DNA from 3 places in the Paenibacillus sp. NPDC056722 genome. Region 1 is predicted to be linked to each of the others. Evidence: riboswitches for the same ligand, from Rfam matches in the RefSeq annotation. Region 1 holds a riboswitch; each other region holds the start of a gene.
What was found. Region 1 has a riboswitch for thiamine pyrophosphate ahead of ACFRAM_RS06755 (thiamine phosphate synthase). Riboswitches for the same ligand answer to the same signal wherever they lie in the genome.
Positions count from the first base shown of each region.

Region 2: linked by a shared signal. The riboswitch ahead of ACFRAM_RS18590 (ABC transporter substrate-binding protein) and the one ahead of ACFRAM_RS06755 (thiamine phosphate synthase) in region 1 are both predicted to bind thiamine pyrophosphate.
Region 3: linked by a shared signal. The riboswitch ahead of thiC (phosphomethylpyrimidine synthase ThiC) and the one ahead of ACFRAM_RS06755 (thiamine phosphate synthase) in region 1 are both predicted to bind thiamine pyrophosphate.

Region 1 covers NZ_JBHTYV010000002.1:508,461-516,621, reverse strand. The annotation lists gene thiH (2-iminoacetate synthase ThiH) at 1-402, opposite strand, end outside; gene ACFRAM_RS06770 (thiazole synthase) at 414-1,184, opposite strand; gene ACFRAM_RS06765 (ThiF family adenylyltransferase) at 1,219-2,253, opposite strand; gene thiS (sulfur carrier protein ThiS) at 2,258-2,461, opposite strand; gene ACFRAM_RS06755 (thiamine phosphate synthase) at 2,466-3,110, opposite strand; TPP riboswitch at 3,239-3,340, opposite strand; gene alaS (alanine--tRNA ligase) at 3,916-6,549, shown strand; gene ACFRAM_RS06745 (IreB family regulatory phosphoprotein) at 6,869-7,144, shown strand; gene ruvX (Holliday junction resolvase RuvX) at 7,141-7,557, shown strand; gene ACFRAM_RS06735 (DUF1292 domain-containing protein) at 7,569-7,877, shown strand; gene ACFRAM_RS06730 (DUF1292 domain-containing protein) at 7,870-8,161, shown strand, end outside.
Region 2 covers NZ_JBHTYV010000007.1:206,412-214,572, reverse strand. The annotation lists gene ACFRAM_RS18630 (cation diffusion facilitator family transporter) at 1-396, shown strand, start outside; gene ACFRAM_RS18625 (helix-turn-helix transcriptional regulator) at 505-705, shown strand; gene ACFRAM_RS18620 (CPBP family intramembrane glutamic endopeptidase) at 686-1,447, shown strand; gene ACFRAM_RS18615 (ArsR/SmtB family transcription factor) at 1,505-1,870, opposite strand; gene ACFRAM_RS18610 (pyridoxamine 5'-phosphate oxidase family protein) at 2,147-2,587, opposite strand; gene ACFRAM_RS18605 (MFS transporter) at 2,752-3,966, shown strand; gene ACFRAM_RS18600 (hypothetical protein) at 4,039-5,493, shown strand; gene ACFRAM_RS18595 (Hpt domain-containing protein) at 5,503-5,859, opposite strand; TPP riboswitch at 5,997-6,108, shown strand; gene ACFRAM_RS18590 (ABC transporter substrate-binding protein) at 6,325-7,383, shown strand; gene ACFRAM_RS18585 (MTH1187 family thiamine-binding protein) at 7,421-7,714, shown strand; gene ACFRAM_RS18580 (ABC transporter permease) at 7,711-8,161, shown strand, end outside.
Region 3 covers NZ_JBHTYV010000009.1:194,432-202,592, reverse strand. The annotation lists gene ACFRAM_RS20930 (DUF4023 family protein) at 1-60, shown strand, start outside; gene ACFRAM_RS20925 (stalk domain-containing protein) at 189-911, opposite strand; gene ACFRAM_RS20920 (acetate--CoA ligase) at 1,461-3,005, shown strand; gene ACFRAM_RS20915 (hypothetical protein) at 3,081-3,440, shown strand; gene ACFRAM_RS20910 (hypothetical protein) at 3,512-4,096, opposite strand; gene thiC (phosphomethylpyrimidine synthase ThiC) at 4,183-5,976, opposite strand; TPP riboswitch at 6,092-6,198, opposite strand; gene ACFRAM_RS20900 (HEAT repeat domain-containing protein) at 6,358-6,795, opposite strand; gene ACFRAM_RS20895 (aminoglycoside phosphotransferase family protein) at 6,891-7,820, opposite strand; gene ACFRAM_RS20890 (hypothetical protein) at 7,838-8,161, opposite strand, start outside.

The sequences.
Region 1 (8,161 bases):
GTCTTTAGGGGATTCGCCTGTCAGCAGCAGGATATGCCGAATGCCGGTCCCGGCAATCGCGATTGCTTCTTTTTCGACTTCGTCCATGTCCAACTTCTTACGCGGAAAATCATAAATATAGCTGAAACTGCAATATTCGCAATGATTCACACAGTAATCCGATACATAGATCGGCGTAAAGAGCTGCATCACCTGACCGAATTGACTGCGGGTGACCTGCTGCGCTTTCTGAGCGATAGCCTCCAGATGTCTCCCGGCGGCAGGAGAGAGGAGGGCAAGAAGGTCGTCTTCATTCATTTTAGGCTTAGTCAAAATGCGCTGGATATCCAGATCCGTATATTCCGGGAACCGCTCTCTAAACGGGAAGCGTTCTAATTCTAGCAGTCTATCGTAGAAGCTCATGTTTTACCCTCCTATTGGCTCAGAAATCCGGTCAATGGCGAAGAAGCGGCGGCTTCCTGCTGTACCGGACCCAGCCCTGACAGATAAGCGAGTCGGCCTGCAGTTACCGCATTCCGGAAGGCAGCCGCCATACCTAACGGATCACGTGCAGTGGCGATGGCCGTATTCAGCAGCACAGCGGCGGCGCCCATTTCCATGGCTTCCGCTGCTTCTGAAGGGCGGCCGATCCCTGCATCCACGATCACAGGCAAATCTACTTCCTCAATCATAATTCCGACGAGCTCTTTGGTCCGCAGTCCCCTGTTGCTGCCGATGGGCGATCCAAGCGGCATAACTGCCGCCGCCCCGGCATCCCGCAACCTGAGAGCAGCGCCCAGGTCAGGGGTCATGTAAGGGAGCACGACAAAGCCTTCCGCAGCCAATACTTCTGTCGCGCGGATCGTCTCTATATTGTCGGGCAGCAAATAGCGCTGATCCTTAATGACCTCAAGCTTGATCCAGTTGCCCATGTCAGCCGCTTTGGCGAGCCGGGCGATACGAATGGCTTCTTCTGCAGTCCGGGCACCTGAGGTGTTGGGAAGTAGCGTCATACTGCCAGGGATATGCTGCAAAATATTTTCCTCACCCCACTCGGGATTGACTCTTCTTAACGCGACAGTAATGACTTCAGCGCCTGATGCTGTAATCACCTCGGGAATTAGTGTGTTGCGGTTATACTTGCCAGTGCCAATGAACAAACGGCTGGTCAGTGCTTTGCCGCCAATCTGAAAGATGTCGTTCATACGTAGAACTCCTCTCTTAAAGCCAAGTTATTTTTTAGCCAAAATATCGATGATAGAACGTACGGGCCACGGCGGTATCCGACGTGCCGTGAATGAGTACCCGGCCATCCGGGAACAGTGCGATTCGGTGTTTTTCCAGTTCCAACGACAGCATGTATGGATTTCTCCTAACTTCACCGTGTACTGCCAGCAGTTCTTCCCATAGTTCCAGATTCAGGAGAACCGCCCGGGCCGGCCGGATCTGTACGGTATCTCTCCCGCATAATACAGCGGTCTTGGACAGATTGGTCGCAGACAGGAAGGGATAGACCGCTTTCTCGCCGCAGCTCGGACAGTCGGCACGTTTAAGCTGTTCCGTAGCGACCGAGACATGCCGATTCTCCCACAGGTCAAAGGAAACCAGCGTGCCGCGCAGAGAATCCTTCTGTCCGGCGAGCCATTTTAACGCCTCGGTCGTTTGGTAAGCGGCAGTCATCTGAACAGCTGGTTGAATGATGCCCACCGTGTCGCAGGTATCGCCTTCCGCATGAAGCTCGTCAATCAGGCAGTGGAGGCAGGCGCTCTCTCCGGGGAGGACTGTCATAGAAATACCGCTGCTTCCTGTGCAAGCGCCGTAAATCCAAGGGATGCCTGCTTTGGCCGAGATATCGTTAATAATCATTCTGATTTCAAAATTGTCGGAAGCGTCGAGAATCAAATCGACTCCGACTGTATACTCCCTAATCTCTTCGGCGGCAGCATCGGCTACTATCCCTTCCACGGTCACAGACGAGTTCACGCTTCGTAATCTTTGTGCGGCTGCGATTGCTTTAGGTAGTCTCTGCTCCGCATCGGCTTCACTGTACAAATTCTGACGCTGCAAATTGCTCCATTCCACATAATCCCGGTCGACGATTCGTATTCGGCCTACCCCGGCACGGACCAGCGTCTCGGCAATAGCAGACCCCAGTGCGCCTGCACCCAGAACAAGCACACTGGAGCGGGCCAATCTGTCCTGACCTTCCGAACCTATGCCATGAAAACGTACCTGACGGCTGTACCGCTCTTGTTCTGCCGCAGTCAAAGCCATTCTCTCAGCCTCCTCCTACAAAATGTACAAACTCTATCTGGTCACCTTCAGAGAGTGAGGTACGGCCATAAGCTTCCCTCGGCACGACTTCACCGTTAATTTCCACAAGAATTCGCCGTCCGCTCCAGGGCGATTCTGCCAAAACATCGGCAATAGTAATGCAATGCTCGCTTAGGAGAGTCATTTTTCCGTTAAGTTGGACCTGCATATTTTCACCTCCTCTCAAGCCATGCAGTCTGAATGGCTGCGCGGTAAGCTTCTGCTTGTGCCGCTGGATCTGCTGGACTGCTAATTCCGGATAGTATGGCAATCCCCCCTGCACCGCGCCTGATGACTGCTCCGGCATTGCCCGGATGAATTCCTCCGATGGCAATGACCGGAACAGGGCACCTGGCTGCAGTTACTTCGAGGATGTCCAGCCCACGGGGGGGCAGATCAGGCTTACTAGTAGATTCATAGACATGGCCTAAAAGGCAGTAATCTGCTCCTTCACTTGCCGCGTCGACTGCTTCTTCTGGTGAATGGATGGAGCACCCGACTCTTAGTCCTTGGGCTAGAGACTGTGCGGCAGCTACAGGTAAACTGTGTCCTGCAAGCTGTACACCGCCCGCTCCTGAGGCGAGCGCGACATCCAGCCGGTCGTTGATCACGATGGATTCAATAGGAATGCCTGCTTGCTGCATTTGATTTATGGCTTCGAGTAGCGCTTTGGCGGTAAGCTGTCTATTCCGCAGGTGGAAATAGTCAACGTAGGGGAGAACGGCTAGAGAAAGTCGCAGCCAATCGGCGAGCGGTATTCCTTCCGGGGAGATCAGATGCAGTTCAGGGCCGCTAACGGCGGGAAGTCGTTTTTTCATAAAAGGAATCTCTCCCGATTGTGTATTGGTGTTAATCTCCATCGAATAGAGCACAAAAAAGCCGCCTTCCTGATCGGAAGACGGCTAAGCATGACAACGGAAAACAAGCCACAAAATAGGCAAGACCGGACTCTTAACGCGCACTTCCCTACGCTGGTATTAACCAGATCAGGTTCAAAGGGTCCGAATGTTACATTCGTCTCAGCCTCGCGGCTCCCCTAGTGTCGGTTCGTATGAGATTGTTAATGTCACTATACACGATTATTCAGGGAGATACAATTGGGGATTGGCATGGCGCTTGTTTTAAACGGAGGTAACATTGATGGAGATGTATTAACATCCATATTGAGCAAATATTAATTGTGAATAATGTGTAAATTAGAATCTCGGTGACAAGATGCGGAATATGTGCGGGTTAGATTGACAGGAATCGGGGCTGTGGATATACTTGAAATGTTAAAAAGCAAATGTGTAAAACGTTGATGAAATGGAGTACACCGGAAGATGGCTTGCACAGAGAACGGGTTCCTTTACGAAGATTGTCGTAATGGCTGTGAGAACCCTGGAGACAGGCCGGTGGAAAGCTAATTTCGGAGTGCGGGTACAAGTCCGCCGGGGGTTCCCGTTAACAGCCGCGACAAGGCGATCGTCTGCAATTCTCCTGCTACAACGGGATAAGGCGATAACCAGGGTGGTACCGCGATCTAATCGTCCCTGAATTTTCAGGGGCGTTTTTTTGTTTTCCATTTGTTTTTCGGAAATAACCGTGATCTCAAAATTAAGCATAAGACGGGGGCTGTATATCATGAAAGCAAGTGAAATCCGTTCCAAATGGCTGCAATTTTTCGAAAGTAAAAGCCACAAAATCGAGCCGAGCGCTTCGCTCGTACCTCACAACGATCCATCGCTGCTGTGGATTAATGCCGGGATGGCGCCGCTGAAGGCGTATTTTGATGGCCGTGAGATTCCGGAGAATCCGCGTCTGACCAACTCCCAGAAGTGTATCCGTACCAACGATATCGAGAACGTCGGCAAGACACGTCGTCACCATACGTTCTTCGAGATGCTGGGTAACTTCTCCATCGGCGACTATTTCAAGGAAGAAGCGATTACCTGGGCTTGGGAATTCCTGACGGGCAAAGAGTGGATCGGCTTTGATCCAAACCGCATCTCCGTAACTGTATATGCCGAGGACGAAGAAGCTTTCAAACTGTGGAATGAAAAAGTGGGCTTGCCTGCTGAACGCATCATTAAGCTGGGTGACGAGAACTTCTGGGATATCGGCGAAGGCCCATGCGGTCCTTGCTCGGAAATTTTCTATGACCGTGGTGAAGCTTACGGCAATGACCTGAGTGACCCTGAAATGTATCCAGGCGGGGAAAATGAGCGTTGGCTGGAAGTCTGGAACCTGGTATTCTCCCAGTTCAACCATAATAAAGACGGCAGCTATACACCGCTTCCTAACAAGAATATTGATACAGGCGCAGGTCTGGAACGTTTTGCTTCGATCCTGCAAGATGTAGATTCCAACTTCGACACTGACTTGTTCCAGCCGATTATTCAGAAGACAGCACAACTTGCTGGTGTAACTTATAAGGATAGCTTGGAGCAGGATATTGCACTTAAAGTCATCGCCGACCATGTGCGTACAGTTACTTTCGCTGTGGGCGACGGCGTACTTCCTTCTAATGAAGGTCGTGGCTACATTATTCGTCGTTTGCTCCGCCGCGCAGTCCGTTACGGAAAGACCCTGGGTCTGGATCGTCCATTCCTGCATGAGCTGACTGAAACAGTAGGCGAAATTATGGGCGTGTACTACCCGTCCGTTGTGGAGAACCGCGAATATATTGCGAAGATCATCCGTACAGAAGAGGAACGTTTCCACGAGACGCTATCCGACGGTCTGGCTATTCTGAGCGAAATCAGCAGCAAAGCCAAAGAGAGCAGCGCTGGTGTTATTGCCGGGAAAGACGCGTTCAAGTTGTATGATACTTACGGCTTCCCGTTCGACCTGACAGAAGATTTCGCTGCTGAGCAGGGCTTGACGGTGGACCGCGAGGGCTTTGATGCAGCGATGCAGGAGCAACGTGACCGTGCAAGAGCTGCACGCCAAGATGGCGGCAGCATGAAAATTCAAGGCGGAGCCCTTTCTGAACTGACGGTTAAAAGCGAATTTGTTGGTTATAATGACTCGGTAACTGAATCCAAAATTGTTGCGATCGTTGTCGATAACGAGTTGGCAGACATCGCAGGCGAAGGCACAGAAGCTCAGGTCATTCTGGATACTACTCCGTTCTATGCGGAAAGTGGCGGTCAAGTGAGCGACACTGGTGTGCTGAGCGGCGGTTCCGTAACCGCTAAAGTCAAGGGATTGTTCAAGGCGCCACATGGTCAGCATGTACACCTGGTAACAGTAGAAGCTGGAGAGCTGCGCGTAGGAGATACCGTTCGTGCCGAGGTAAACCGTGCCGAGCGTGAGGACATCGTGAAGAACCATACTGCGACTCACTTGCTGCACAAAGCGCTTAAGGAAGTGCTGGGCGGACATGTTAATCAGGCAGGTTCTTTGGTAGAAGGTGGACGTCTGCGCTTTGACTTCTCACACTTCGGCGCCATTACGCCGGAAGAGCTCAGTGAAATTGAGCACCGTGTGAATGAGCAAATCTGGCGCGGTCTGGATGTAGTGATTGAGAACAAGCCGATTGACGAAGCCAAGGCAATGGGAGCTATGGCATTGTTCGGGGAAAAATATGGTAATATCGTCCGCGTGGTGCAGGTTGGCGACTACAGCTTGGAGCTGTGTGGTGGCTGCCACGTCAGCAATACTTCGCAGATTGGAATCTTCAAGCTGCTTAGCGAGAGCGGCATCGGCTCCGGTGTACGCCGGATTGAGGCTGTAACTGGACGTTATGCATACCAGTTCACTGAGAGCCAGCTGGATCTGCTCAAGCAATCGGCTGGACTGCTGAAGTCTTCCCTGAACGATGTGCCGAAGCGGATTGAAGCTCTGCATGGTCAAGTACGCGAGCTGTCGCGTGAGAACGAGTCCCTGCAATCCAAGCTGAGCGCTACGTTTGCAGCGGAGCTGACTGGCAGCGTGAAGACGGTTGGCAGCGGAACGCAACTACTGGCTGTATCTGTGCAAGCAGGCAGCATGGATGCCCTGCGTTCCACAGCCGACGAGCTGAAGAGCAAGCTGCCTGACGCAGTGCTTGTTCTGGGCGCAGCCATGGACGATAAAGTGAACTTTGTCGTAGCCGTACCTCAAGAGCTGGTGAAGCGCGGCTATCATGCCGGCAAGCTGGTGAAGGAAGTTGCTGCAGTATGCGGCGGCGGCGGCGGCGGACGTCCGGATATGGCGCAAGCCGGCGGTAAGGATGCTTCGAAGCTGGGCGAGGCTTTGGCGAAAGCTGAAGAATTGGTAGCGGCGCTAGGATAAGCTAGAGAGCGAACCCGGTCCAAAGGCCCGAAGCCCAAATTGCATTTGCGAAGACAGACAGCGGTACTGAGTCTTTCCTCTCAGTACCGCTGCTTCGTGGCCGGGCCATCTGATTTAGGCGAAATGTGGTTTTGGCAATAGCTTAAAGACCAAAAATTTCACGTTTTTTGTAGATGAAATGCCAAAAAAGCGTTATATCCAGGCAGGATTTTCTTGTTGGGGCATGAATATGTTATGATGAGGGCAGCAAGTAAGCTGTACAGCAGCGAGTTTGCGAAGCCGCCTGCTACAGGTGATTTGCAGAAGGAAGGTGTCACATATGGACTCCATGGACAAAACGGTTAAATTCAATGTGAAGGGCGATGAGAAGGAAGCTTCTCCCGAGGAAATTCTGCTTGCGGTGTACAATGCGCTTGTAGAGAAGGAATATCATCCGATCAACCAGATCGTAGGGTATCTTCTTTCCGGAGATCCGGCCTATATTCCCCGTCACAACAATGCTAGAAGTTTGGTCCGGAGAAAAGAACGTGATGAGCTGATTGAGGAACTGGTGCGGTTCTATCTAGCCAATCATCAGGTGGATAACGCCAAATGAAGAAGCTAGGTTTGGATTATGGCGACCGTAGAATCGGCGTCGCCGCGAGTGATATTTTCGGCTGGACGGCACAATCTCTGGAGACCATTGAGCGGCGCGGAGACGGAAGAGAGTTCGAACGCATCCGCGAACTCGTCAAGGAGCATGAGATCGGAGAAATCGTGGTTGGGCTGCCGAAGAACATGAACGGCACCGTAGGTCCCCGTGGTGAAATCTGCATAGAGTTCGCTGACAAGCTTCGGGAACAATTGGAAATGCCCGTACACCTTTGGGATGAGCGTCTGACGACGGTATCCGCCGAGCGGGTGCTGATTGAAGGGGACGTCAGCCGAAAGAAGCGCAAAGGGATTGTGGACAAAATGGCCGCAGCCCTGATTTTGCAAAATTTTTTGGATGCTAACAGTAAAAGGTGAGGGGTGCGCATATGACAAACGAACATATTGGCCAAGAAGAAGAACCGGAAATTATCTATATTCCCGATGAGGAAGGTAATGAAGAGGAATTCGAGGTCATCATGAAGTTTGAGGTTGACGGTTCGGATGCCAAGTACATGATGGTAGTTCCGCTGGATTCCGAAGACGAAGAGTCCGACGAAGTGTACGCCTTCCGCTATGAGGAAGACGGCGATGATCTGCAGCTGTTCATGATCGAGAATGACGAGGAGTGGGCGATCGTCGAAGAGACGTTCAATACCCTGGTCGACGAGCTGGACGGGGGAGCAGAGAATGACTGAGTTGTCCGCTGATCAAGCGGTATGGACTTCCCGTCTTAAAGATGCGTACGGAGAGACTGTAGAGCTGGAAGATGAGCAAGGCAAATCTTCCGTTTACGATATTATTGCGGAGTTTGAAGTCGGTGGCCGCGGTTACGCGGTGCTGGAGGGTTCCGGCAAGAACGGAGAATATGATATTCTTCGGATTGTAGTCTCGCCTGACGGGCTTCCTGAATTGGAAAGCATCGTCGACGATGAAGAATGGGAAGATATTTCAGAGCTGTACGATGAGCTAACTTTTCCAG
Region 2 (8,161 bases), on a different contig from region 1:
ATTGTTGCTGGTGTGATCATGCAATTGTTCTCTTGGTATGCAGCTGACCCAATTATCAGTGTGCTGGTGGCTCTTCTGATACTCAAAAGTGCCTGGGGCGTGCTCAGACATTCGTTCCACATCCTTATGGAAGGGACACCGCCTGCAGTTAACAGTGATCAGGTCAGACAAACTCTGCTACAAATTAGCGGTGTTGCCGACGTTCATGACCTGCATATCTGGACCATTACCTCAGGACTCAATTCGTTAAGCTGCCACCTGCGGATTGAAGATGACAGAAGAGCTCAGGAAATATTGCAGCAAGCAGTTACTCTAATCGAGGATAAATATAATATCAATCATACTACCATCCAGATCGAGACCTCCCCATTCCAGCACGGAGAGTTAAAGGTGTAAAGTTTTAGCGCTGCCCCGCCATCCTGATTATGGCCAGGGCAGCTTTTTTACATACTGAAATAAACGTTTGACATTATTACAAATAAATGTAATTATGAATTGCGTCAAATGGATGTTAATGGAAGGGGTCGGGAGCAGCTCTGGTTTGAAAAAACCTTTGATAGCTCCGTAGAGATTTTTCACACGGCCAATTTTGGCAGTCTCTACCCTGTACTCAAACGACTGACCGATAAGGGGATGGTGGAGAAGCAGTGGTTAAAAGAAATTATGGAGAGGAAGAGGCTCTGCAATGACAAACCTGAAGGTTAATTCTTCATTTTCACAGAGACACCCGGTATGGGCCGTTGTTATTATTGAAGGGCTGCTACTGGTCGCCATGATAGCCGCCGGAGCCTACGCTACCATCAAACAGCTCAGCTACACTGCACCTGTGCTTATTGCGTTTGTCCCTATCGCGCTTGTCTTAATTGCCTATTTTACAATCAGGCACAAGTGGAGCTATATGGGCTTTCGCCCGCTAGGTAGCATTCCTGCAGCGAACTGGATTTATTATACTCCGCTGCTGCTAATCCTTATTATTACTACGTTAAATGGATTTCGAAAAATCGAACTTTCCGATGCATTATACTATCTCTTCTTCACCCTGCTGGTGGGATTCGTGGAGGAGGGCCTCTACCGGGGACTAATCCTGAAGACGCTGCTGACCAAGAGCGTGAAGGTCGCCGTAGCGACGTCCAGTATCCTGTTTGCAGTCACCCACATTCTGAATGCTCTTTCCGGACAAAATCTCACTGAGACCCTGCTTCAGATCGTATACGCTCTTCTTATAGGAATAGTGTTGGCTCTGCTGATGGTGAAGAATAATAATATCATTCCACTGATTCTGTTCCACTTTTTACATAACCTGATTCGATTCGTGGGCAATGATAGTCCCGAAGGCTTTATCGGCTATGATCTCCTTATCGTGGTGGTGCTTGCTGCCTATGCGATATGGATTGCTTTATCTTTAAAAAGAACACCGGTGCCTTCGGGAATAGACCGAGCCGGTTAAATAGCCATACACTAAAATAGACCGCCATAGGCGGTCTATTGCTGTATGCATCAATAGTTATTCATGTCTGATATGCTCATGCGTCTGCATGAAGATCTGCTCCACATGCGCATCGTTCAACGAATAATACACCGTCTTACCTTCCTTGCGACGCTTCACAATCCGCAAGTTCCGCAAGTACCGCAGCTGATGGGATACGGCAGACTGGCCCATATCCAGAATATCGGACAGGTCATGCACACACAGCTCCCGCTGTGACAGAGCATAGATGAGACGCACTCTCGTCGGATCGCCTAGTGCCTTGAACATCTCGGCCATCTTGTCTGTTGTCTCCCGGTCAGGCAGAATTAAGGACACGTCTTCCGGTTCCAACTCTGAACCGTGGCATGTGTTGTCGCACTCTTCAATTGCTGCTGGCTCCATGACTTCGCCCTCCTCCACAGTTCTGTCGATTCACCGGATCACCCGATCACTTTCATCTATTATAAGAAAAAGATGATCTGCTGTCCATGGAAGCGCTAACGCCGCAGACAACGAACATTAACTGCTCCAGCGGAAGGTTGAGGGTCTCTCAGACGTCCTAATGTAGGGCGGCATTGCCAGCGAGGCTATATCGCAATTTTTATTCACCCTAAGCCGAGAATGACAAACAGCAAGCCCCGTTATAGGAAGCTTGCTGTTTGCTCGTTTAATATAGGATTACTTTACACTGCCTGCTGGTTGTCTCTCCCAGACACCATGTTCCTGTGTTTTGCCCATATATTCGATACGTGACGGGGTAAGCTCCAGAATGACATAATCGGGATCTTCCGGTCCCTTGAACCATGGCTCCAGATCCTTATTCCAGACCTTGGAACGAAGGCTCTCGTCCTTTGTAATGTCTACGGTCGCTTCAATCTCCAGTATATCCTTCCCCCCGCCGGCTTCATAGCCAAGCAGCAGAAAAGCGTTACGGTTCTCCTTCAGTTCCTCTACCTTATGGGTTTTGCGGTCTGTTGCCAAATAAATTTTAAGTCCATCATGAAAGACCGCCATGTAACGCACCTTCGGTTTGTTCCCCGCTTCAACGGTTCCGAAAGAGCCGAACTTGTTGTCATCCAGTGCTTTGATGATGCTCTGTTCCAGATCCTTTGGATTCATTATTCAAGACATCTCCTTCCTGGCGAGTGTAAATATAAGTTTATATATCCACATCTGCCAATTAGACTTATGATAATGATTGTGCTTAAGATAGTGTACCCGCTCTGGGCATATTGAATCCGGGTGCGGTTCCATAAACTTAACTTGTTAAGGAGTATTCCAACGTGAAAAAATTGATCTGGCTTGGCTGTCTCTCCTACTTTGTGATCGGCTTGGCTCATGTAGTACTGGGTTCTATTCTCCCCGTGCTCTTGGAGCATTATGACCAGAGCTACAGCGCTGGCGGGCAGCTGATCTTCACCCAATTTGCCGGCTTCCTGGCCGGTGTATTGATTTCTCCCTTTCTGAATCGCCGCTTCGGTAAGCGCGGCGGTATTCTCATTGCCACTGCATTGTTGCTTGTTGCCGAGGTTGCTTACACCTTCTTACCACCGTGGGGCTGGATGTATGTTATCGCTGTTGCCGCAGGCTTTGGCTTTGGTATGGTCGAAGCCGTCATCGGCACGGTCATTATTGCCGCAGTCACAGAAGGCACCGCTGTTGCCATGAGTAGGCTTGAAGTTCTATTCGGCGTCGGTGCATTGCTTATGCCTTTAATCTCCAGCGGCCTGATCGCCTTCGGCTGGTGGAAGCTGAGCTTCCTGATTGTAGCTGCCTTCTCCTTAGTTGCCCTGATCTTCTGGAGCAAGGGCCGGTTCGGCAAGCTACAGTCCTTGCTGGATGACCGCGGTCCACGCCGCCCAGTGACGAACGAGACTTCAGACAGTCACACGCCGCGCTTTCCTTACAAGGGCAAACAGTGGTTCATACTCGGGATCTTCATTGTCTTCTTCTTTATCTATGTAGGCACGGAAATGAGCCTGGTGAATTTCATGCCCGCCATCTTCATTGCCAAGCTGGGCATGTCGGAATCAGGGGCAGCCCTGACCGTTACCTGCTTCTGGCTGGCTATGTCGATAGGACGGCTGTTCGCCGGGGTGCTCGCCGAGAAAATTTCTTACCGCGTCTATGTTCTGGGCAGCTGCCTGCTGACTGTGGTGTTACTGGCTCTGTTTCCATTCACTGAACACCGTCTTGTGGCCTTTATCATTATCATTCTACTGGGATTGTTCATGTCCGGCCTCTTCTCCATCGCACTGGTCTTCTCCAGCAAATTAATGCCGGGCACCGAGGAATCCACGCCAAGCATCATGATTGCCTCCGGCGGCATTGGCGGAGCAATCCTGCCGCTGCTTACCGGCTGGTCAATGGATCACCTACAAGCGGCACAAACGGCCGGACTACTTGCGGCATTTGCTACTGTCCTCTTCTTGCTCAGCATTGCTGCATGGAGAATACGTCCCGGACGGGATTCCGGACACACAACACCCGGCCATTGAGGCCGGGTAATCACAATTCGCTTTTTGGGGTAATGTAGATTGTATTGATATCCTGCACATAAGGTGGAACTCATGATGGATATGCTATCTACCGAACCCCTACTTCATACCGCGCTGCTCCAGTTTATTTTTCCCTTCTCCATCAAGCAGGGAGCGTCTGCACGACTGATCTCTGAGCTACGAAAGAGCGGATACACTTCTTTTTCCCTCGATAAAAAAGAACTGGAAGGCGCTTATTATGGCAATGAATACTGTGTATCCCATGAAAAAATGGAACGCACCTATCTGCCTTTCGCTGCCCACCTATTGTTCCCTCAGGAGGATGACGAGGATTCCTTCCGCCGCTTCTCGCGTGTGAATGGTCTGTCCTGCCGGATGGAAATGTCACAAGCGAATGTAGCCTTCCGAGTACTCTCCACAGACCTGTTCATTTGCCCGTTTCAGACCGGATTTGTTACCCTGCGGGTGCAGATTGAGGAAGAACAGATCCCCTTCAGCATCGCTCTGGAATTTGCTGATCGCTTCCGTACCCTTGAGAATGTCAGTGTGCAGGACGAACAGACGGTTATCCATAGCGGAGAACGAACCTTTAGTCAGGTCGAGGATTTTATCTTTAATTATCTGGCGGAAGGGCTGAAGCCGTTTTTGGACCAGTCCGAGCTGAACGGGGCTTATTTCGAAACGCTGCCTTTTTTTGTGGATGAACGTATGCTGGTGCAAGCCTTTTATGGTCTGGAACCGGAAGGAGATGCCGACGAAATCCCCTTGAGCATGCGCTACCGTGCCTCCCAGCTGGATGGACTGGATGCCGCGGGTCGGCCCTACATCAGCGCGAGCGATCCTGGTTACATTGAACAATATTGCGAGGAGCATACCTATAAACGCTGGGGCCCCCAGACGTATTATATGACCAATGAACAGACCTTCTGCTGCATCAGCCGGGCGGAACGCCCACTCGCCGTAAAGCTTGCCAATCAAATGTATGGCGAATACTATTATGGCCTGCTACTTAGCATGTTTCACAAGATTGTCCTCCTGAAGCTCGCGAATATGCACTCCCGGCTCCGCATCAATCGGGATGATGACGCTATTGAGGATCTGATCTTTTACATCAATAAATTCTCGGCCAAATTTTATTTTCTGGAGCTGATCTCACAGTCGCAGGGCCGGGAGATTTTCTTCCAGCTCCGCAAAGTTTATGGCAATGATGCGCTATTCGACGAGGTGAAGCAGACACTAAATGATCTGTTTCAGTACCAAGTGAAGTTCCAGTCGAAACGACGGGATATGCTGCTGATGATTCTGACCGTCTTCACTGTGGTAAGCGGTATATACGGAATGAATCAAGTGATCGACGACCTGGAAGGAAGTATTCAATGGGGCAAAATGCTGCAATATTCCTTATTCCAGTATTTCGCGTTAATGCTGACCTTCAGTGGCATTGTCATCAGCATTATCCTGACTGTGCGGGAGATTTGGAACAGCATCCGGAGCCGCCGCCGGAAAAAATTCAAATATCAGAATTAGCCTTCGTTACTACTCCATTTGCTGCTCCAACGCACGACATGTATCAGTAAAAACAGAGACCAGCAGGGAATCTAGCGACCGTGAGGAGGTTAGATCCCCCCGCCGGGCCTGTTGCTCAATACTTGCACACAGAGAAGCAAAGTACCCCGCGCCAATACTGAGGCTGCCTGACTTCAGGCTATGGGCAATTCCGGCGATGCTCGCGGAATCGCTACTGTCCAAGGCTAGCCGAAGCGCCTCCAATCTCGGCGGCGTATCGGTCTTGAACATCCCAATCAGTCCGGCGAACAATCCTTCGCCATCTTCATCCAGTGCCTTGATGCTAGCTACCGTCTCTTCGTCAATTAAATGTTGGTTATTTTTCATGATAATCCCACCCCTTAAATAGTTTATGATAACCCTCTTTCCTGCCTCCAACTTCAAAATGAACAACAAAGCTGCTGGACAACGAAAAGACGGGAGTCTATAATTACACCGTAAGCAAGAAGCATCACCCGTTAACTTCATAGCACCAGGGGGGCTGGAATTGGCCGGCTGAGAGTGTATCCCTCAAGATACTGACCCTTATACCTGATCTGGATAATGCCAGCGTAGGAACCATAATTGAGCATGGCTGCTTTAGAGCCAATGCCATCCTTGCGCAAAGCCGCGTCCCGTTCATCTTCGGGACGCTTTTTTTTTTATGGTATATTTCCGATTAACACAATTCATGAGGAATTGAATCGCGCTGCCTGTATTTTAGGTGGCGGGTGACGGTGTGAAGACGGGGAATTCGCCGGATTTGACGCAGTCACTGCAGAGAAACGGTACCAAAAGGAGAGAGAGAAGAAAATGGGAGTCAAGAAACTGCTTATACTGGGCCTGACCTGTCTGCTCGTTATCGCCATTGCCGGATGCGGCAGCAATAACAGCAACTCTGCCGAAGGCAACAAGGAAGCGGGCAAGACAAACACCGGAGCCTCTGCCGGGGAGTCAGGCACGCCGCAAGAACTGACCAAAGTCAAGATCGCGCTCGACTGGACACCGAACACGAACCACACGGGGGTGTATGTTGCAAGAGATCTTGGGTATTACAAAGAAGAGGGACTGGATGTTGAGATTGTGCAGCCCGGAGCAGCTGGTGCGGACACGATGGTTACTTCTGGTGAAGCCGCTTTTGGTATCGGATATCAGGAAGGCCTGACTTTGGCCCGTCTGCAAGGCGTACCGCTGGTCTCGCTTGCTGCCATCATACAGCATAATACGTCTGGTTTTGCGGCCCCGAAGAGCAAGGGGATTACCTCTCCGAAGGATTTTGAAGGAAAAACATATGGAGGTTGGGGTTCCCCGGTGGAAGAAGCAGCACTCAAAGCTATCATGGACCCGGAAGGTGCCGATGTCAAAAAGGTAAAGATCATCAATATGGGCGAAGCCGACTTTTTTACAGCTGTGAAGCGGGATATTGATTTCGCCTGGATTTTCTATGCCTGGACCGGTATTGAAGCTGAACTGCGCGGGGAACCCATCGACATGCTCTATGTAAAGGACTACGCTCCACAGCTCGATTATTATACACCTGTGCTGACCACCAGCGAGAAAGAGATCACCGAGCATCCCGAGATCGTCAAAGCCTTCGTTAAAGCGACCTCTAAAGGCTATAAATACGCCATCGAGCATCCAGAGGATGCCGCGAACATTCTGATCAAAGCCGTCCCTGATCTCGATCCGAAGCTTGTGATGGCCAGTCAGAAATGGCTCAGTCCAAAATATCAGGATGATGCGCCGCGCTGGGGCGAACAAAAGGCTGAGGTCTGGAAGAACTATGCCGACTGGATGTATGGCCTTAAGCTGCTTGAGAAACCAGTAGATACCACCAAGGCGTTTACGAATGATTTCCTGCCCGCACAATAATTCAAACATTACTGATAATCGAAAGGATGAATCAACCATGGCGAACACACTGCTAAGCATTCAAGTTATCCCTAAAACCCCTAACAATGAGGATTCCATCCCTTATGTCGATAAAGCGATCGAGGTCATTCAGAAGTCGGGTGTGAAGCATCAGGTGAATCCGCTCGAAACGACAATGGAAGGCGAACTGAACGACCTGCTAGAAGTCGTGCGCGAGATGCATGAAGCACTGGTCCAAGCCGGCAGCCCGAGCGTGATCTCCCAGATCAAAATCGCCCACAATCCGAACGGAATCAGCATGGACAAACTGACGGAGAAATATCGCCCGTGAGATCGTCCTGGAAGCAGATATGGCCGCCCATTGTGGCGGTCGTCTTCTTTTTAGCGGTATGGCAGCTAGCGGTATCCTTTTTTGATATTGAAAAATGGATTCTGCCCAGTCCCCGAGATATCGGTCATGAATTTGCAGGTAATCCAGCCGGCATCTGGGAGCATACGCTGGCTACGCTGAAGCTGACGCTGATCGGCTTTCCTATCGGCACCGGTGTAGGGCTTGTGGTGGCGCTGCTGCTGCACCTGATGCCTTGGGCGAAGCGTGCTTTTTACCCGCTGCTGATTCTGAGCCAGAACGTGCCTTCCATCGCCCTAGGTCCCTTGCTTGTCATCTGGTTTGGCTTCGGACTGCTGCCCAAGATGGTGCTGATTACGCTGGTCTGCTTCTTCCCTGTCGCCGTGGCCGCCATGGGCGGGCTGGCACAGAGCGACCGGGTGATGCTGA
Region 3 (8,161 bases), on a different contig from region 1:
CGGGGACAAGGCAGTCCTGAAGCAAAGCTACCCAACAAGCAGCATAGTACCAAAAAATAAAAGTATTCGGGGAGTGCAGTAGTTGGACTACAGCCTTCCCGAATACTCATAACAGCCCGGCTATCCGTGAAGGGATATGCCGGGCTGTTTTATGGGCTGAATCTTTTATGGGGTGAAGCTTAATCGTATTATTTGCTTAGTTTTGCAACGCCTACAGCCACTTTCTCCAATTGTGCTTTGGTGAGGCTCTTATCTGGGGAACTGATTGTTACCACTCGGTCATTCAGGTTGAAGCCCAGCAGTTGTGTGTCGCTGGAAGGACTGTACCATTTGGCTTTAACGCCATTGGACAGTTGAACTGCTTGGCTGGCATAACCGCCTGAATAATCTCTAGCCGAAATCACGATTCTCATATGCTTGAACAGGAAGCTCACGCCGTCATCGGAGGCAGCTACTTTATCGAAGGCATCGCCTTTGGTCATTTGTGTTGGGGCATAAGCCGTCTCAAAACCTTTAAACTGGGCAAAGGCCTTCTGAATGGCTTCTTTTTGCGCAGCGGTGTATTGAATCGCCGACAGCTGGGTAGTCGATCCACCATTGCTTGGTGCAGAACCGCCGTCATTTTTGCCTATGATGACCTGATTGGTTTTACCGTCAAAAGTAACTGGCACTTTCAGTGCATCCGCCAACGCCCGAACCGGCAGGTAAGTTGTATCCTTGTACGTAATTGGTGCCAGCTTGTTGCCGTTGCCATCAACCGGTGTATAAGCAGATCCGTTGACTTTGAAGCCAAGGCCATGATTAAGGTACGCGCTGATCTTTTCTAAATTCGTTCCTGCATATACCCCTGCTGATCCTGTCACTGCCATTCCGAACACCATTGTTGCTATGATCATTTTTTTGCTTTTCATTTGATATCGTCTCCTTGAAGATTGATTTGTTGTTCTGCATTTCTTAGTCTTATTAAACCAAGGAGTTGTTTCTAAACTGTATCCATGATGTAAAGAAGTATTTCACGGTGGAGCGTAAGACTATTTAAGCTTAACTTAAGATCCGCACGTAAGACTCGGTCGTCACTACGGTGAATGTTTGGACTTCCGGTCGCTCTTTTTCCCAGATTTCTTATTTATAAGCCGCTTTTAGCGGTTGAAATCTGGCGATAGTCTATGCTTCCGATGCTAGCTTTCCTACTGAAAGCTTTCAGGCGAGCGCTTCGCTCCTACAGTTCCAACCATTCCCCTTCGTTCCTTCTCGCTTTTTGTTACTTTCTTTTGTTCGTCTTATATAGTCACAAAATATCCTCCTTAAACAAGCCAGGAGAGGATGATTCCAGCATCTGGAATTTAAGATATCGTGATATACTTAGTGAATCTGCTGCACACATTCTATTCATTAGGAGAGGGTTCAACTTGAACAATCCACATTGGATCGCACCTGAAACGTATAATTTGACTTCGGAAATGGAACACCATCCCCCGGAAAAAATAGCACTGAAATGGCTTAGTGAAAACGGAGACTACGAGGAAATCACTTACGGGGAACTGCGCAAGCAGGCCAACCGCCTTGCTGGAGGATTGTCGAATCTAGGTCTTCACCAGGGAGACCGCGTACTCGTTATGGTTCCAAGAAAAATCATTGCTTATGTAATCTATTTGGCCTGTCTGAAGCTGGGACTAGCTGTCATCCCTTCATCTGAGATGCTGCGCGCCAAGGATCTATCCTATCGGCTGCGGCACTCGGAAGCCAGAGCTGTAATCGCCTGGTCCGATACTACTAATGAAGTAGATCTCATCGCTGACGATCTGCCTGCCCTTGATTACCGACTGGCCGTGACCGGAACGACTGAGTATCAGGAAGAGGCCACTGGCTGGGTACATCTGGAGGGCCTCATGGTCGGTCAACCGGATGTCTATCCGGCAGCGGCCAGCCATCGGGACGATATCGCTATATTGGCTTACACCTCCGGTACAACTGGCAATCCCAAGGCAGTCGTGCACAGTCACGGTTGGGGTTATGCCCACTTGAGAATTACGTCCTCGCTTTGGCTCGACATTCGCGAGTCGGATACTGTCTGGGCAACCGCCGCGCCGGGCTGGCAAAAGTGGATCTGGAGCCCCTTCCTGTCCGTACTAGGCAACGGGGCAACCGGTTTTGTTTACCATGGCACTTTTGGGCCGAAGCGTTATTTGCAGCTGCTACAGGATCATGCCATTCAGGTCTTGTGCTGTACGCCGACAGAATACCGCCTGATGGCCAAGACAGAAGGGCTGGAGCACTACGATCTGTCTCAGCTCCGCTGCGCCGTCTCCGCTGGTGAACCGCTGAATCAGGAAGTCATTCATACCTTCCAGCGGCACTTCGATATCACGATTCGTGACGGCTATGGCCAGACCGAAAGCACACTGATTATTGCTGCGCTGAAGGACAAGCCTGTCCGAATTGGCTCCATGGGTCAATCCATCGCGCCGGGCCTCGTAGAGGTTATTGACGAAGATGGTATTCCGCTGCCGCCGGGAATTGTTGGAGATATTGCCGTGCATCTCAGCATGCCAGCCTTGTTCAAAACCTACTACAAGGACCCTGACCGTAAGGCCAACGCCTCGCATGGTGAGTACTTTGTCACCGGAGACCGGGCGCGCAAGGACGAGGACGGATATTTCTGGTTCGAAGGCCGTGGCGATGACATCATCATCAGCTCGGGCTATACGATTGGCCCTTTTGAAGTAGAGGATGCACTTATGAAGCATGCCGCTGTCAAGGAATGTGCCGTTGTCGCTAGTCCTGATGAGATTCGCGGCCATGTAGTCAAAGCCTTTATCGTACTCAAGGATGAACATGAGGGCACAGACGGATTGGTTAAGGAACTCCAGACCCATGTCAAGGAGATCACCGCCCCTTACAAATATCCGCGCAAAATCGAATTTGTCACCGACCTGCCCAAGACAGCCTCCGGAAAAATCCGGCGGGTGGAACTGCGCCAGCAGGAGCAGAGCGCTGCGGAGTAAGTGAGAATGTCTGAATAATGTCTATTCTTTATTTTCTTTCTATACAATGAATTATGGAAAGAGAGGTGGCTTGGAATGGGGACGAACGAAGATCTCAATGAGGGTACGCATCAGGAAGTTTTTTTCTTGAAAACCCGGGAGACTAGAACTCCTCTTAGAATAGACCCGGCTATACGCTGGTACAACGAAGAAATGGAGTTTGAGACGACCCGTGAAGCCTACGAATGGGTATCAAGCGACGCGTATAATAAAATCGGATACGACTATGACGGATATAGAACGACCGATTCCAAACTGGCCTATGCTCTACTGTTTGAATTAGTTCGGGCTAATACGGCCGGCTTTGGAGATCGAAAGGTTTTTGCAGATGAAGAATACGTCGATAACGACAAAATATTCTATCTGGTATGGGTACAAGCCGCAGAGCAGACTTGAATCATTATAAAAAAAGCAGCCCCATCGGGCTGCTTTTTCTCTGTAAACATAGGAAAACTACTTGTCCTCCGCTACTCCGACCAATAGGAGGCATCTGGATTCATTTCCGCTCCTACCTCGCCTTCCCTGATCAGATCGCAGTCTAGATAACCGTCTTCATCGAGGAAATACACTTCTTGGCGGTAGAACTCGCTAAGCGTCTCCAGGAACATAGCAGGAGAATCATACATTACCACTAAATCTCCAAAGTCGTGAAGCAGATCGCAAATCCGCTCTGTACCATCTGCAGATCGATAGTAGCAGATGAAATCACTTCCATAATTGGTCAGGAGGGGCAGAGCTATTCCCTCTACCGGATGGCCTTTATCTGCCAGTATCCCTGCCAGCACCTTCATCTCCTGCTCATATTCGTCTCTGTGAATCAGGCGGTATCCCGGCACAAACTCAATAAGACTTGGTTCCTCTTCCTCGCTGCTTGTACCTGATACTGTATTATATATGGCCGCTAACAGTTCTGGCAGTTCAGGCACAATTGCCGCTATTCCCGCCTCGCTCTCCGCTTGTCCCGTTCCCAGGCTGGCAGAGTATCCGGGCCGTAGACTGTCCGATAATTGAAGGTACTCCTGAAACTTTCGCGTTAAATTTTGAACTGACATGTCTTCATCCTTTGCATCTGTAGGGTAGTGTTATCTACTCTCTATTATCCCCAATGTGCCTGCCGATGCAACTCCTGACGTCACCTCTATTGATATATCTGGCTGCCGCCCACTCTGAACTCAGCAGATTTCTCGCGCATCCCAGCAACGATGGCTTCCTGCTCCTGCATGGGATCATCCTGCACTCTTCCAGAGTTGCGAATATCGTGAGAAATACGCATACTGCAGAATTTCGGGCCGCACATGGAGCAGAAATGGGCCGTCTTGGCGCCTTCCGCTGGCAGCGTCTCATCATGATACTCCAGTGCCCTCTCAGGATCGAGCGACAGATGGAACTGATCCCGCCAACGGAACTCAAAGCGTGCTTTGGACAGCGCGTTATCCCGCTCTTGGGCACCTGGATGGCCTTTGGCCAGATCAGCGGCGTGGGCAGCAATTTTGTAAGCAATCACACCTTCCCGCACGTCGTTCTTGTTCGGCAGTCCCAAATGCTCCTTGGGCGTGACATAGCATAACATCGCCGTCCCGAACCAGCCGATCATGGCTGCCCCGATAGCGGAAGTAATATGGTCATAGCCCGGTGCAATGTCCGTGGTTAAGGGACCCAGCGTATAAAAAGGCGCTCCATGACAATGCTCAAGCTGCTTGTCCATATTCTCCTTGATCAGATGCATCGGCACATGGCCCGGACCCTCCACCATGACCTGAACATCATGCTTCCAAGCCAATGTCGTCAGTTCACCCAGCGTCTCCAGCTCCGCGAACTGGGCCTCGTCATTGGCATCAGCGATAGATCCCGGCCGCAGCCCGTCTCCCAGAGAGAAGGCGACATCATAGGCCTTCATAATTTCACAAATCTCCTCGAAATGCGTGTAAAGGAAGTTCTCTTGATGATGGGCCAGACACCAGGCCGCCATAATCGACCCGCCACGGGAGACAATACCCGTCATTCGTCCGGCTGTCAGGGGGATGTAACGAAGCAGCACCCCAGCATGAATTGTAAAATAATCCACACCCTGTTCCGCCTGCTCAATCAGCGTATCACGGTAAACTTCCCACGTCAGATCCTCTGCTTTTCCATTCACCTTTTCCAAAGCCTGATAGATCGGCACAGTACCGATCGGCACTGGAGAATTGCGGATAATCCATTCCCGGGTATGATGAATATTTTTGCCGGTAGAGAGATCCATAATGTTGTCAGCACCCCAGCGGGTGGCCCACCTCATTTTCTCCACTTCTTCCTCGATGGAAGAGGATACAGCAGAGTTCCCAATATTCGCGTTGATCTTCACAAGGAAGTTGCGCCCGATAATCATCGGCTCACTTTCCGGGTGATTAATATTAGCTGGAATAATGGCGCGTCCGCTCGCTACCTCATCCCTAACGAATTCAGGACTAACATTCTCCCGAATGGATATATACTCCATCTCAGAAGTGATGATACCTTTTCGCGCGTAGTGCAGCTGTGTAACATTCCGGCCAGCTTTTGCCCGAAGCGGGTGCCGTTGCAATCCCGGGAACGCCTCCACGGCCGATTTTCCCATCGCATGTCCGTTATCTTCTGGTTTAATAGTCCGTCCCTGATACCATTCGGCATCCCCACGCTGCTCAATCCATAACTTACGGTGAGGCAGCAGCCCCTGACGAATGTCGGTCTCAATCTCGCTGTCTGTATAAGGTCCGCTAGTATCATAGACACGTACAGGGACATTCTCCATTTCGCCGGCAATACCCTCGGTGCGGCTGAGCTCAATCTCCCGCATGGGTACCCGGATATCGGGATGTTGCCCTTCCACATACACCTTGCGACTACCCGGAAAAGCTGAAAGGTCCACCTTATCATACTCTCGTTTCTTGTCCTGCTCGTGTTCATGTGCCATCTTATGCATCCTCCTGTACTATGGGATATAAATAAGACAAGCGCCAAAAAAGCCGCTCCATGTGGAGCGGCTTTATCCATGAACAGCCAGCAAAAAGACATAGCTATACAGAAAAAAAGTCCCGTCTCCACTTTCCTACGCTGGTATGATCCAGATCAGGTTCAAGGGTCCGGGAATGCAATTTTCCCGTCTCAGCCCATTCAGGCTCCCCTAGTGGTTATCTTATTTAGTTAATATATAAGTTAACGGTATAATTGGAATTCGTCAACACCCGCTGCCGCCATAAGGCCGGATGTTTTGTGCTAAGAGCGGATAACCAGCCAGCAGACGGATAACGCCAAAAACCCTCTCCTGTCAGAGAGGGTTAGTTCCTGCATAAAACTATTTAGCCGATTGCCATTTGCTCTCCAGCCATTGGTCAAAATCGGCGCCTTTTTCACCTTCGTAAGCGTCGTAAATGTCGATTCTCATCTTCTTGAACTTCTCTTTGAAGTCCTCATATGAATGGTCTTTCGGCAGACTCTTCTTGATTCTCAGCAGAATCTTGGATAAGCCCTTAAATAGTTCAGGTTTGTTCTTGGACGGTTCCTGAACCTCTTCACCAAAAGCCACCAGCGCACGGTAAGCCGCCTCTTGTACGGTATATACAGGATCGTTCTCCACCAAACGCTTCAAAATATCAATAACCTGCTTATGCGGTGTAAGGCCAAGCTCCTCCACTGCCGCCAGGCGGGCTTTCCAATCCGCGGAACGACCCGCTTCCTTCTTTAACTGCTCATAATTTTCCGGCAGCTCTTGCTGCACTTCTTCGTTGTTCAAAAGTCACAATTCCCTTCTATAATCAATCTGTACCAATTCTACCGTACCGCTGTCCCCAATATCAATCTTTTGGACAAACAAATAATTATCCCGTCTTACCGTCCCCGGGCTCTTCCTTCCGCATACCAATGCGGGACCAATCTTTGAAAGTGATCATAGTCCTCGAACGCCATCCGGCAGCGCGCCTGCATCCCCTCAATATCAGCCGTTCCGAACGGAATCGCCCATTGGATTGAATAGAGCGAAGTATAGGCCACATACAAGGCGTGTCTGATCCAGAAATCCTCAGGGGGAGGCCCGCCGAAATAACCATCCAGCTTCCCTCGTGTAAAAGCAATACTACGCTCCCGGTCGAATGCTTGCAGCTTGTAAAATTCTTCAGCATAATCGCCGTTATCCCAGCGATTGAAGTCGATGACGCCAATCCGGCCCTCACTTGTGTAAATATGATTTCCGATATGGAAGTCGCCGTGCTGATACACTTTTTCCACTTGAGAAATCGCCCCGATATGCTCCCTGACAAAAGCAATCGCCATCACGTCACCTGCAACCCGGAAGGGGCAGTCCTTCTCATACTCCTGCACTCTCTGTAATATCTTGGCCTGCATTCTACTTTCCCAATCTGCCAGGTCACAGTTGTTCGGAATCGCATGAATCTGCTTGAGGATTCTTCCGGCTTCAACACCAAGTGCATACTGTTGTTCTTCTGCCAAAGACAGCAGGCAGTCCTCCAGCGGCTGGCCATACACCCAAGTCAAAAGCATATATGTACTGCGCTCCGCTCCTTCACCCCATGCGCCGAAATCTACTGCCCGCGACATGGGAAAGTCGAGCTTATTGACCATCCGAATCATTTCATACTCCGCTTGCTTCTGTGCATGATTCTTCCCGTCCGACACCCGCAGCAGAAGCTTGCGGCCGCCGGTGTCCTCGATATAATACTTTTTATCATTAGACCAGCCCTTGAGGACAGGCTCTATCTTCGTCCATGCGCTCGCGCCGGGAATACCCAACAACCGCTCCACCTGCATCCCTCCTGTATCTACGTAGGAAGATTCACCACAATATATTCTTTTTCCAGCAAGTCAAATCCCTGCTCCAGGCTAAATGTAGAGAGATCAATTACACGGTCATACTTCTTATTGCGCAGGTCACCCTCCTCGTCCGCCCAGCAGCTGTATAGCTCGAATACAGAACCAGGTACGCCAAAATCCTGCATCAGCTTGAACAATTCCCGGCAGCATTTAAGTGAGGCGTTCTCTGAATCTGGGCGAGTCTCCTGATCTGCTGGTTTTGCCGTGAAACTACCCCAATTCGGAGAGATTTTGTATATATAAGGGCTCTGAAAATGCTTGCGGATCTCCTC